Regions from separate parts of the Micromonospora sp. WMMB235 genome, predicted to be linked through region 1. Evidence: riboswitches for the same ligand, from Rfam matches in the RefSeq annotation. Region 1 holds a riboswitch; the other holds the start of a gene.
What was found. A riboswitch is a leader RNA that binds a small molecule or an ion and turns the genes downstream of it on or off. The one in region 1 is predicted to bind glycine.

Region 1 (5,221 bases):
AGTCCGCTTCGGAGAACCCTCGGGTGGCGAGACCGGAGGTACCGATCCGTAGCCCGGAGGTGACCATCGGCGGGCGTGGGTCGAATGGCACGGCGTTACGGTTGACGGTGATGCCGACGCCTTGCAGCAGCCGCTCCGCCTGCGCGCCATCGAGATCCGCGTGGCTCAGGTCGACCAGCACCAGGTGCACGTCGGTGCCTCCGCTGACCACCCGGATGCCGGCCTTCGCGACCTCGGCGGCGCAGAGACGATCGGCAACGATCTTCGCTCCGGTCAGGGCGCGCCGCTGCTGATCCTGGAACTGCGGTTCTCCGGCGATCCGAAAGGCCACTGCCTTCGCAGCCACGACATGCGCCAGCGGACCACCTTGCTGGCCTGGGAAGACCGCCGAGTCCAGCCTCCGCGCGAGATCGGTGTAGGCGCTGAGGATGGTGCCGCCGCGGGGGCCGCCGAGGGTCTTGTGCGTGGTCAGGGTGACGACATGGGCGTGAGGGACCGGGTTGGGATGCAGACCGGCCGCGACCAACCCGGCGAAATGTGCCATGTCTACGAGCAGGTATGCGCCTAGCTTATCGGCGATCCGCCGGAACCGGGCGAAGTCGAGCGTTCGAGGGTAGGCCGACCAGCCGGCGATGAGCAGCTTCGGCCGATGCTCGCGCGCCAGCTCTTGGACCTCATCCATGTCGATCAGGTGGTTCTCGGCGCCTACGCGATAGCTCACGGCCCGGTACAGCCGCCCCGAGTAGTTGATGCGCATGCCATGGGTCAGATGACCGCCGTGAGCGAGGTCGAGCCCGAGGATGGTGTCACCCGGCTCGATCAGAGCAGCCATCACGGCGGCGTTCGCCTGCGATCCGGAATGCGGCTGCACGTTCGCGTAGGCGGCGCCGAACAGGCGCTTGGCCCGGTCGATCGCCAGGCGCTCGATGTCGTCGACATGCTCGCATCCGCTGTAGTAGCGCCGTCCCGGGTAGCCCTCCGCGTACTTGTTGGTGAGGGCCGATCCCTGCGCCTGAAGGACGGCTCGGGGCGCGAGATTCTCGGAGGCGATCATGCCCAGGGTCTCGTGTTGCCGGCGTAGCTCCCGGCCGATCGCCTCGGCGACGGCGGGGTCGAGGTCGGCCAGATCATCGTCGAAGGCTGCCATCGGGGCCTACCGCGACTCGTTGGAGAAGGCGCGGTACTCGTCCGGCGACATCAGGGAAGGCATCTGCGCCAGCCGGACCCGCAGGAGCCAGCCTTTGCCGTACGGATCGGCGCCGATCAGGCCCGGATTGGCGATGACCGCCTCGTTGACGGCGACGACCTCTCCGCTGACCGGGAGATACAGCTCCGCGACCGACTTCGTGGACTCGACCTCTCCACACACGTCACCGGCAGTCAGGTGGCTCCCCGGCTCGGGCAGTTGCACATAGATGACATCACCCAGCGCTTCGGCGGCGAACGCGGTGATGCCTACTTCGGCCGGCTGAACCGAGTCGTTGACCCACTCGTGGTTGAGGCTGTACTTCAGGTGTTCCGGTACGTTCATGACGCTGAACCCTCGCAAGGAATGGCCGCGGATCACCGCGGACGACGGTAGAACGGAAGAGGGACGATCTCGACCGGCTCGGTGGTCCCCCTGATCTGCACGGCCAGCCGGATGCTGTCGCTGGTGCCGGCACGGATGCTGGCCATCGCGATCGGCCGTTTGAATGTGGGTGAAGGGGTGCCGCTTGTGATGAGGCCGACCGGATCAGCACCATGGCCGTCGTCGGTCAGCGTCACCACCTGCTGGCCCGCTCGGGGAATTCTCTGCCCGGACGCGACGAGGCCGACGAGCCGACGGGTAACGCCGCTCTTGTGGGCCTCGGCCAGCGCGGCTCGTCCGACGAAGTCGCCTGGTTTGACGAAGGACACCACCCGCCCCAGCCCGGCATCGAACGGGGTGACGTCACGGCCGATCTCTGCGCCGTACAACGGCATTCCAGCCTCGATGCGGAGGGTGTCGCGGCACGCCAGCCCTGTGGGCGTCAAGCCGTGACGCCGACCGGCCACAAGCGCTGCTTCCCACGTGCGCACCGCGTCTTCGGCGTGTACGAGCAGTTCGAAGCCGTCTTCGCCGGTGTAGCCGGTACGAGCGACGACGGCTGGACGACCGTCGATGTCCAGTAGCGCTGCGGTGTAGTAGCGGAGCCGGGTGAGTCCCGTACCGGTCAGGGCTTCCACGATGGGGGCGGCGCGCGGCCCCTGCACCGCGATGATCGCCCGCTCGTTCGTGCGGTCGGCGGCCCAGGCCGCGTAGTCCGCACAACGGGTCCTGATGGCCGCATGTACGACGCGTGTGTTGATGGCGTTGACGACCAGCAGGTACCGGTTCGATGCGAGGCGATAGGCAACGAGGTCGTCCAGCACCCCGCCGGCGGCGTCGCAGAGCATGGTGTAGCGCGCGCCACCGATCGGTACGGCAGACAGGTGCCCGACCAGAGCGTAGTTCAGTGCTGTCGGGGCCTCCGGCCCCGATACCTCGAGCTGCCCCATGTGGCTGAGGTCGAAGAGGCCGGCCTGTTCGCGTACGGCGCGGTGCTCAGCGAGCTCGCTTCCGTAGCGAAGGGGCATCCGCCAGCCGCTGAAGTCGGTGAATCGAGCTCCGTGTCCTATATGTGATGCATGCAGAGGTGAGCGGAGCAGAGCCGCAGGGTCCTGGTGCACGGGGGCGCTCCTCGTCCCGACGCACGCGGCGTCGAACGGTCGGTTGCCTCCCGCTCTGTCATTGACCTGAGAGCTTCACCGCTGCGTCAGCGGCTTGCACCGTGGGTGAGACGACGGTCGTCTGCTTTCCAGAGTCACCTCGCCTGCACGGTAATGGGGCCTGAGAGTTTCTTGGGAGTTTGCTCCTTCGGCGCTCCGAATGAACGGAGTCTCTCCCGTGCAGGTTCGAATGGTGTCTATGTAGTTGTGGGCCATTCGCAGGTTAGGTGACGGCACATACCGCGTCAACATCATCCTGCCCATAGCTGATGCCTATATATCGCCGTCGGATCGCTACGACGCTGCGGGATGGGCGTGGGGATTGGCCCGCCACCATCGGGCGAAGGCAGCGTTGTCGTTGACGTGATCCAGGTAGGCCCGGGTGATGGCCTGGAACAAAGCGCTGCTCTGTGCAGAGGTCAGCGCATCGCGCCGCCAGACGACCATCAGCCTGGCCAGCAACTGCGGCTCCCCGCGCAGCGGCAGCACCCGAGTCCCGGCGGCCGGGGCCCAGGTCGGGTCGACCAGCCGGACACCGTCTCCGGCGGCCACCAGTGGGTGCGCGGCGCCACTCGGCGCTTCGTACCGGATCTTCGGCTCGAAACCTGCGGCGCGGCAGGCCCGTCGCAGCGAGGCGAGTGAGCCGTCGTCCGGCCCCGGCGGACACACCCACGATTCGTTTCTCAGGTCGGCCAGCCGCACCTGCTCGTGGTGGGACTGCGGGTGGGAGGCGGACATGGCGACGAAGATCGGGTAACGGGGGATCAGTGGCCGGCTGGTGAGCGTGGGACCGATCGGCAGCTCGAAGCCCTCAAGGATGCCCAGCAACGCGGCATCCAACTGGCCTCGGGTGAGCGCCTCCACCAACAGTCGCGAGGACGGCTCTATCTGCAGCGCGATCTCCGGATCCGGGAACGCTTCCGCGACGTGGCGTACGAGGCTGCCCGCGCAGGCGATGTGGACGGTGCCGAGTCGGAGCAAACCTGGAATGGGGTGCCGGTCGCCGAAGTCCTCGACGAGCGCGTCGACCTCGGCCAGCACGACGCGGGCGCGCTGGAGCACCTGCTTGCCGAGTTCGGTCGGTTGCATACCGGTACGGCTTCGGACGAACAGCGGCCCACCGACCGTCTTCTCGATCCGATGCACCTGGGCCGTCAGCGCGGGCTGTGACAGGCCCAGGCGGGCGGCGGCGCCGGTCACGCTTCCGGCCTCGGCGATGGCACTGATCGCCCGCAGGTGGCGCACATCGATGCCCATGACCGAGATTATGCACGCGGCCGCAGGCGGCGCGGCGGCCACAGGCCAGGCGGGCGCGCCGCCCGGCAACTCCCGCCGGGCGGCGAACTCATACCCATCACATGTGGTTCAGTAGCGCGTGCTCACCGTGGTGCCAGAGCAGGCGGTCTTCCCGTAGAGGCTGATGTAGTGGTAGCCGGCGGCCGGGCTGGGGATGGCCAGCGACTCGGTGTTGCCGGCCCCGGCGGAGGAGCGGGTGGCGTTGCTGGTGGTGGCCCAGCTCGACGGACTGTAGTAGAGATCGCAGTTGCCCGTGCCGCCGGCCACGGCAATGGTGAGGGTGCTGACGCCGGCGGGCAGGTAGATGTACAGGTAGTCGTAGTTGCCCGCGGTCGCGGAGCGTCCACTGCGCTGGCAGTTGCGGTCGAGGGTACGCGTGTCAGTGCCGCTGCATTCCGGCACGGTGGTGCCGCCACCCGTCGTGACCGAGATCGTCTGGGACGATCTCGCGGTCGCCCCCTGGTTGTCGGTGACCGTCAGCGAGACGGTGTAGGTGCCGGCCGCAGCGTAGGTCTTGCTGGGGTTGACGGCCGACGAGGTGCTCCCGTCCCCGAAGGCCCACTGCCGGGAGGCGATGCTGCCGTCGGCGTCCGAGGACCGGTCGGTGAAGGTGGCGGTGAGCCCACTGGTCGCCACGGTGAACGAGGCGGACGGCGGCTGGTTGGTCGGGGGCGGCGTGGTGCTCCCGCCGCAATCCCCTGCCGCGCAGCGCGTCAGCCAGGCGTCGAAGTCGGCGTCGTAGCGTGAGCCGATGGTGCTGGTGAGGTACGTGCGGGCGGCGTTGAATGCCCCCGATCGGTAGTATCCGAGCACTGTCGTCATGTCCGGCCGATGGGACTGCATCATGTACCGCACGGCCAGATAGCCCCAGTTGTAGATGCGCGTCTGGTCGTTGTTGTAGGTGGTGTCGAACAGCGTGCGCAGCGCATAGGTGTGGTTGCCCGCCTGGCTCTGGGCACTGGTGTAGGTGACGTTCCGGTAGGAGTAGGAGACGTACTCGGCGAAGCCTTCGATCCACCAGATGGTAGGTGTGGTGATGTTGGCGCTGAAGTCGCCGTACATGTTGAACCGGCCATCGAGGTAGTGGGTGTACTCGTGGTTGAGGTTCCAGATCTGGAAGGCCGGCCGGACCCACTCGGCTTCGTAGGCGATGAACCTTGCCTGGTTGTTGGGGTCCGACGGGTTGCCCTCCAGG
Region 2 (5,221 bases), 6.0 Mb from region 1:
CAGCAGGTGTCCGGTCCGGTGCAGGTGCGGTTGACCTCGGACCGGGTCCGGCGGTGGGAGTTCGGGTCGGCGGCGTTCACGCGGCGCGGCTACGACCAGACCGATGTGGACCGGTTCCGGTTGCAGGTGGCCGACGAGCTGGATCTGCTGGCGGCGCAGGTGGCGAACCTGCGGGCGGAGAACGAGCGGCTCAACGACCATCTGGAGCTGCACCGGCACGGGGTGATCCCGAGCACGGAGGCGGCGGTGGCGCCGGCGGCGAAGGAGGTCAACCTGTTGTCGGCGGCGCAGCGGGAGGCCGAGCAGATCATCGCGCAGGCCCACGACTATGCCCGCCGGGTCGCCGAGTACGCCCGTACCCAGTACGAGAGTTACATGCGGGCGGCGGCGGAGGAGGCGAAGCGGGAGGCCGAGCGGGCGGTGACGGAGTACCGCAGTACCGCGGGGAGCGGCTTCGACGACTCGGTGGCGACGCGGGAGGCGTTGCGGATCTTCGGCGAGATGATGATCTCGCACATGCAGGCGGCGGCCCGGCACCTCGACGACGGCAGTGAGCAGTTGTCGCGCACGATGGAGCGGATCGCCCGGGAGTTGCCGCAGGGCGGCGGGACCGCGCCGCAGCCGGCGTTGTCGCGGCACCAGCGTTGAGCGGCGTCCCGGCCCGTGGTCACGGCGGGCCGGGACGCGCCGGCGGGTGTCAGGCGGCGACGGCTGCGATCGCGTCGGCGATGGGGGTGTCTCCGCCGACGAGTTCCAGGGTGTGCCCGGCGGTGGCCGGGGCGTACAGCAGGGCGAGCAGCACCCGGGCCACGTCGGCGCGGCTGATCGCGCCGGCTTCGACGTGCCGGGCCAGGGTGATGCGGCCTGCGGGTTCGTCGTCGGTGAGGCGGCCGGGCCGCAGCACCGTCACGTCGAGGTCCCGCGCGGCGACGTCGTCCTCGGCGGCCTTCTTGGCCCGCAGGTACGCCGCCCACACGTCGTCGGTGCCCTCGGCGGGGGCGGTGTCCACGCCCATGGAGGAGACCAGCAGGTAGCGGCGTACCCCGGCTCGTACGGCGGCGTCGGCGAGCAGCACGGCGGCGCCGCGGTCGACGGTGTCCTTGCGGGCGGCGCCGCTGCCGGGTCCGGCGCCGGCGGCGAACACGACAGCGTCGGCGCCGGCCAGGTGGGCGGCGAGGGTGTCGACGTCGGTGTGTTCCAGGTCACACACGACGGGTTCGGCGCCGGCGGCGCGCAGCGCGGCGGCGTGGTCGGGGTTGCGGATCAGTCCGAGCGCGGTGTCTCCGCGTCCGGCCAGTTCCCGCTCCAGCAGTTTGGCGATCTTTCCGTGCCCTCCGGCGATGACGACGCGCATGGGCTCAACCTAGCCCGCCTGGCCGCACCCCGCCGCGCGACCGCCGTACGGGTGGGAGGTGCGGGGTCCGGCGAGGGAGCATGGACGGGTGAGTGAGGCGTTCGAGGAGTTGACGCGGCTGGTGGCCGCCGGTGACGTGGTGGTGCTCAGCGGCGCGGGCCTGTCCACCGAGTCGGGCATTCCGGACTACCGGGGGCCCAGTGGCGCGGCGCGCCGGCACACCCCGATGACGTACCAGGAGTTCACCCGGGATCCGCTGGCCCGGCGGCGGTACTGGGCGCGCAGCCACCTGGGCTGGCAGACCATCGCCCGGGCGGCGCCCAACGACGGGCACCGGGCGGTGGCCCGGCTGCAGGACGCCGGGCTGCTCGGCGGGATCATCACCCAGAACGTCGACGGGCTGCACACCGCCGCCGGCGCCACCGGCGTGATCGAGCTGCACGGCCGCCTCGACGAGGTGACGTGCCTGGACTGCGGTAACGCCACCGGCCGCGACGAGCTGCACCGGCGGCTGTCCGAGGCGAACCCGGGCTTCGACGCGCGGGTGGCGCGCGTCAACCCCGACGGCGACGTGGACCTGCCCGACGAGGCGGTGACCGGGTTCCGCGCCGTCGACTGCGGGGTCTGCGGCACCGGCATGCTGAAACCGGACGTGGTGTTCTTCGGCGAGACGGTTCCCGCGCCCCGCGTCGCGGACTGTTTCGCGCTCGTCGAGCGGGCCCGGGCGCTGCTGGTGCTCGGGTCGTCGTTGACGGTGATGTCGGGGCGGCGGTTCGTGCTGCGGGCGGCCCGCCACGGCATCCCGGTGGCGATCGTCAACCAGGGCGTCACCCGCGGCGACGGGTACGCGGCACTGCGCCTGGACGCGCCGCTGGGCGCGACGCTGTGCGCGCTGGCCGACCGGGTGGCGGCGGCGCCGGCGCCGGTGTGATCAACCCCCGGGACATGAGCCGGAAACACGCCCGCTGGTAGCGTGGGAAGTGCCGGTACCACCCACGTGGGAGAGACCGTCGATCCGACGGCGCCGAAGGGGCAGATTCTCCCCGGAACCTCTCAGGCAAAAGGACCACGTGGGCAGGCGCTGTGGAGCGCGTCAGCGCGACTCAGGGGGAGGCCGACCCGTCGACCTCGCCCCACCAAGGAGCGCAGCGCATGACCGCAGAGCAGTTCGCCGACCGGCACATCGGCCCCGGCCGCGACGACGAACGCCGGATGCTGGACACCGTCGGTTACGGCTCCGTCGACGAGCTGATGGACGCCGCGATCCCCGAGGTGATCCGCTGGCACGGCACCCTGGACCTGCCCGCCCCGGCCAGTGAGCGGGAGGCTGTCGCCGAGCTGCGCGCCCTCGCGTCGCGCAACACCGTCGCCGTGTCCATGATCGGCCTGGGTTACCACGGCACGCACACCCCGGCGGTGATCCGCCGCAACGTGCTGGAGAACCCCGCCTGGTACACCGCGTACACGCCGTACCAGCCGGAGATCAGCCAGGGCCGGCTGGAGGCGCTGCTGAACTTCCAGACCATGGTCACCGACCTGACCGCCCTGGCCACCGCGAACGCCTCGATGCTCGACGAGGGCACCGCCGCGGCCGAGGCGATGACGCTCGCGCGCCGCGCGTCCAAGAGCAAGAGCCCGGTGTACGTGGTCGACGCCGACGCGTTGCCGCAGACCGTCGCGGTGATCGCCAGCCGCGCCGAGCCGCTCGGCATCGAGGTGCGCGTGGTCGACGTCGAGCGTGACGAGCTGCCGGCGGAGTTCTTCGGCCTGCACCTGCAGTACCCGGGCGCCTCCGGCGCGGTCCGCGACCACCGGGCGCTTGTCGACGCGGCGCACGGCGTGGGCGCGCTGGTGACGGTCGCCGCGGATCTGCTGGCGTTGACGCTGCTGCGCCCGCCGGGCGAGATCGGCGCCGACATCGCCGCCGGCACCACCCAGCGGTTCGGCGTACCGATGGGCTTCGGTGGGCCGCACGCCGGTTACCTGGCGGTGCGCTCAGGCCTGGAGCGGATGCTGCCCGGCCGCCTCGTCGGGGTGTCCCGCGACGCCGACGGCAACCCGGCGTACCGGCTGGCGTTGCAGACCCGTGAGCAGCACATCCGCCGGGAGAAGGCGACCAGCAACATCTGCACCGCCCAGGTGCTCCTCGCGGTGATGGCCGGCATGTACGCCGTCTATCACGGCCCGGACGGGCTGCGCGCCATCGCCCGGCGTACCCACGAGGCGGCGGCGCGGCTCGCGGCCGGGCTGCGCGCCGGGGGCGTGCAGGTCGCGGAGGTCGCGTTCTTCGACACCGTCACCGCGACCGTGCCGGGCCGGGCCGCCGAGGTGGTCGCAGCCGCCGCGGCGCGCAACGTGAACCTGCGGCTGGTCGACGCCGACCGGGTCGGCGTCTCCTGCGACGAGACCACCACGCCCGCGCACCTGCAGGCGGTGTGGGGGGCGTTCGGCGTCGACGGGTTCGACGGCGACACCGACGCGGCCCTGCCGGACGGGCTGGCCCGCACGTCGGACTTCCTCACCCACCCGGTGTTCCACAGCCACCACTCGGAGACGGCGATGCTGCGCTACCTGCGCCGCCTGGCCGACTTCGACTACGCGCTGGACCGCGGCATGATCCCGCTGGGGTCGTGCACGATGAAGCTCAACGCCACCACCGAGATGGAACCGATCACCTGGCCGGAGTTCGCGCACCTGCACCCGTTCGCGCCGGACGAGCAGACCGCCGGGTACCGGGAGCTGATCGCGCAGCTGGAGGGCTGGCTGGCCGAGGTGACCGGCTACGACGCGGTCAGCGTGCAACCGAACGCCGGGTCGCAGGGTGAGCTGGCCGGGCTGCTGGCGATCCGCGGCTACCACCGGGAGCGCGGCGAGGGCCACCGCGACGTGTGCCTGATCCCGTCGTCGGCGCACGGCACGAACGCCGCGTCCGCCGTGATGGCCGGCATGCGGGTCGTGGTGGTCGGCTGCGACGCCGACGGCAACGTCGACCTGGTCGACCTCGACGCGAAGATCGACAAGCACCGGGACGCGCTCGCCGCGATCATGGTGACGTACCCGTCGACGCACGGCGTGTACGAGACCGGCATCGCCCAGCTGTGCGCGAAGGTCCACGACGCCGGCGGTCAGGTGTACGTCGACGGCGCGAACCTCAACGCGCTGGTCGGGTTCGCCAAGCCGGGCCGGTTCGGGGCGGACGTGTCGCACCTGAACCTGCACAAGACGTTCTGCATCCCGCACGGCGGCGGCGGCCCGGGTGTGGGCCCGGTGGCGGTGCGCTCGCACCTGGCGCCGTTCCTGCCCGGCGACCCGCTCGGCGCGCGCGCCGACGGGCGGCCGGCGATCTCGGCGGCGAACCACGGGTCGGCGGGGATCCTGCCGATCCCGTGGGCGTACCTGCGGATGATGGGCGCCGACGGGCTGGCCCGCGCGACCGGCGTGGCGGTCCTGGCGGCGAACTACGTCGCGGCGCGGCTGCGGTCGCATTTCCCGGTGCTGTACGCCGGCAACAAGGGTCTGGTCGCGCACGAGTGCATCCTGGACCTGCGTCCGTTGACCAAGGCCACCGGCGTGACCGTGGACGACGTGGCGAAGCGGCTGATCGACTACGGCTTCCACGCGCCGACGATGTCGTTCCCGGTGGCCGGGACGCTGATGGTGGAGCCGACCGAGAGCGAGGACCTGGCCGAGCTGGACCGCTTCTGCGACGCGATGATCGCGATTCGGGCGGAGATCGACAAGGTCGGCTCGGGGGAGTGGCCGGCGGGGGACAATCCGCTGTCCAACGCGCCGCACACCGCGGCGATGGTGTCGGCCGACGAGTGGCCGCACCCGTACCCGCGGTCGGTGGGCGCCTACCCGGCGGGT

Region 2: another riboswitch for glycine. It lies ahead of gcvP (aminomethyl-transferring glycine dehydrogenase); the one in region 1 lies ahead of gcvT (glycine cleavage system aminomethyltransferase GcvT).

Annotation. Positions count from the first base shown of each region.
Region 1 covers NZ_MDRX01000001.1:6,990,648-6,995,868, reverse strand. The annotation lists gene glyA (serine hydroxymethyltransferase) at 1-1,147, opposite strand, end outside; gene gcvH (glycine cleavage system protein GcvH) at 1,154-1,531, opposite strand; gene gcvT (glycine cleavage system aminomethyltransferase GcvT) at 1,564-2,691, opposite strand; glycine riboswitch at 2,830-2,919, opposite strand; gene BFV98_RS31130 (LysR family transcriptional regulator) at 3,025-3,987, opposite strand; gene BFV98_RS31125 (collagenase) at 4,096-5,221, opposite strand, start outside.
Region 2 covers NZ_MDRX01000001.1:987,130-992,350, forward strand. The annotation lists gene BFV98_RS04175 (DivIVA domain-containing protein) at 1-648, shown strand, start outside; gene BFV98_RS04180 (NAD(P)H-binding protein) at 698-1,354, opposite strand; gene BFV98_RS04185 (NAD-dependent protein deacetylase) at 1,443-2,285, shown strand; glycine riboswitch at 2,343-2,433, shown strand; gene gcvP (aminomethyl-transferring glycine dehydrogenase) at 2,507-5,221, shown strand, end outside.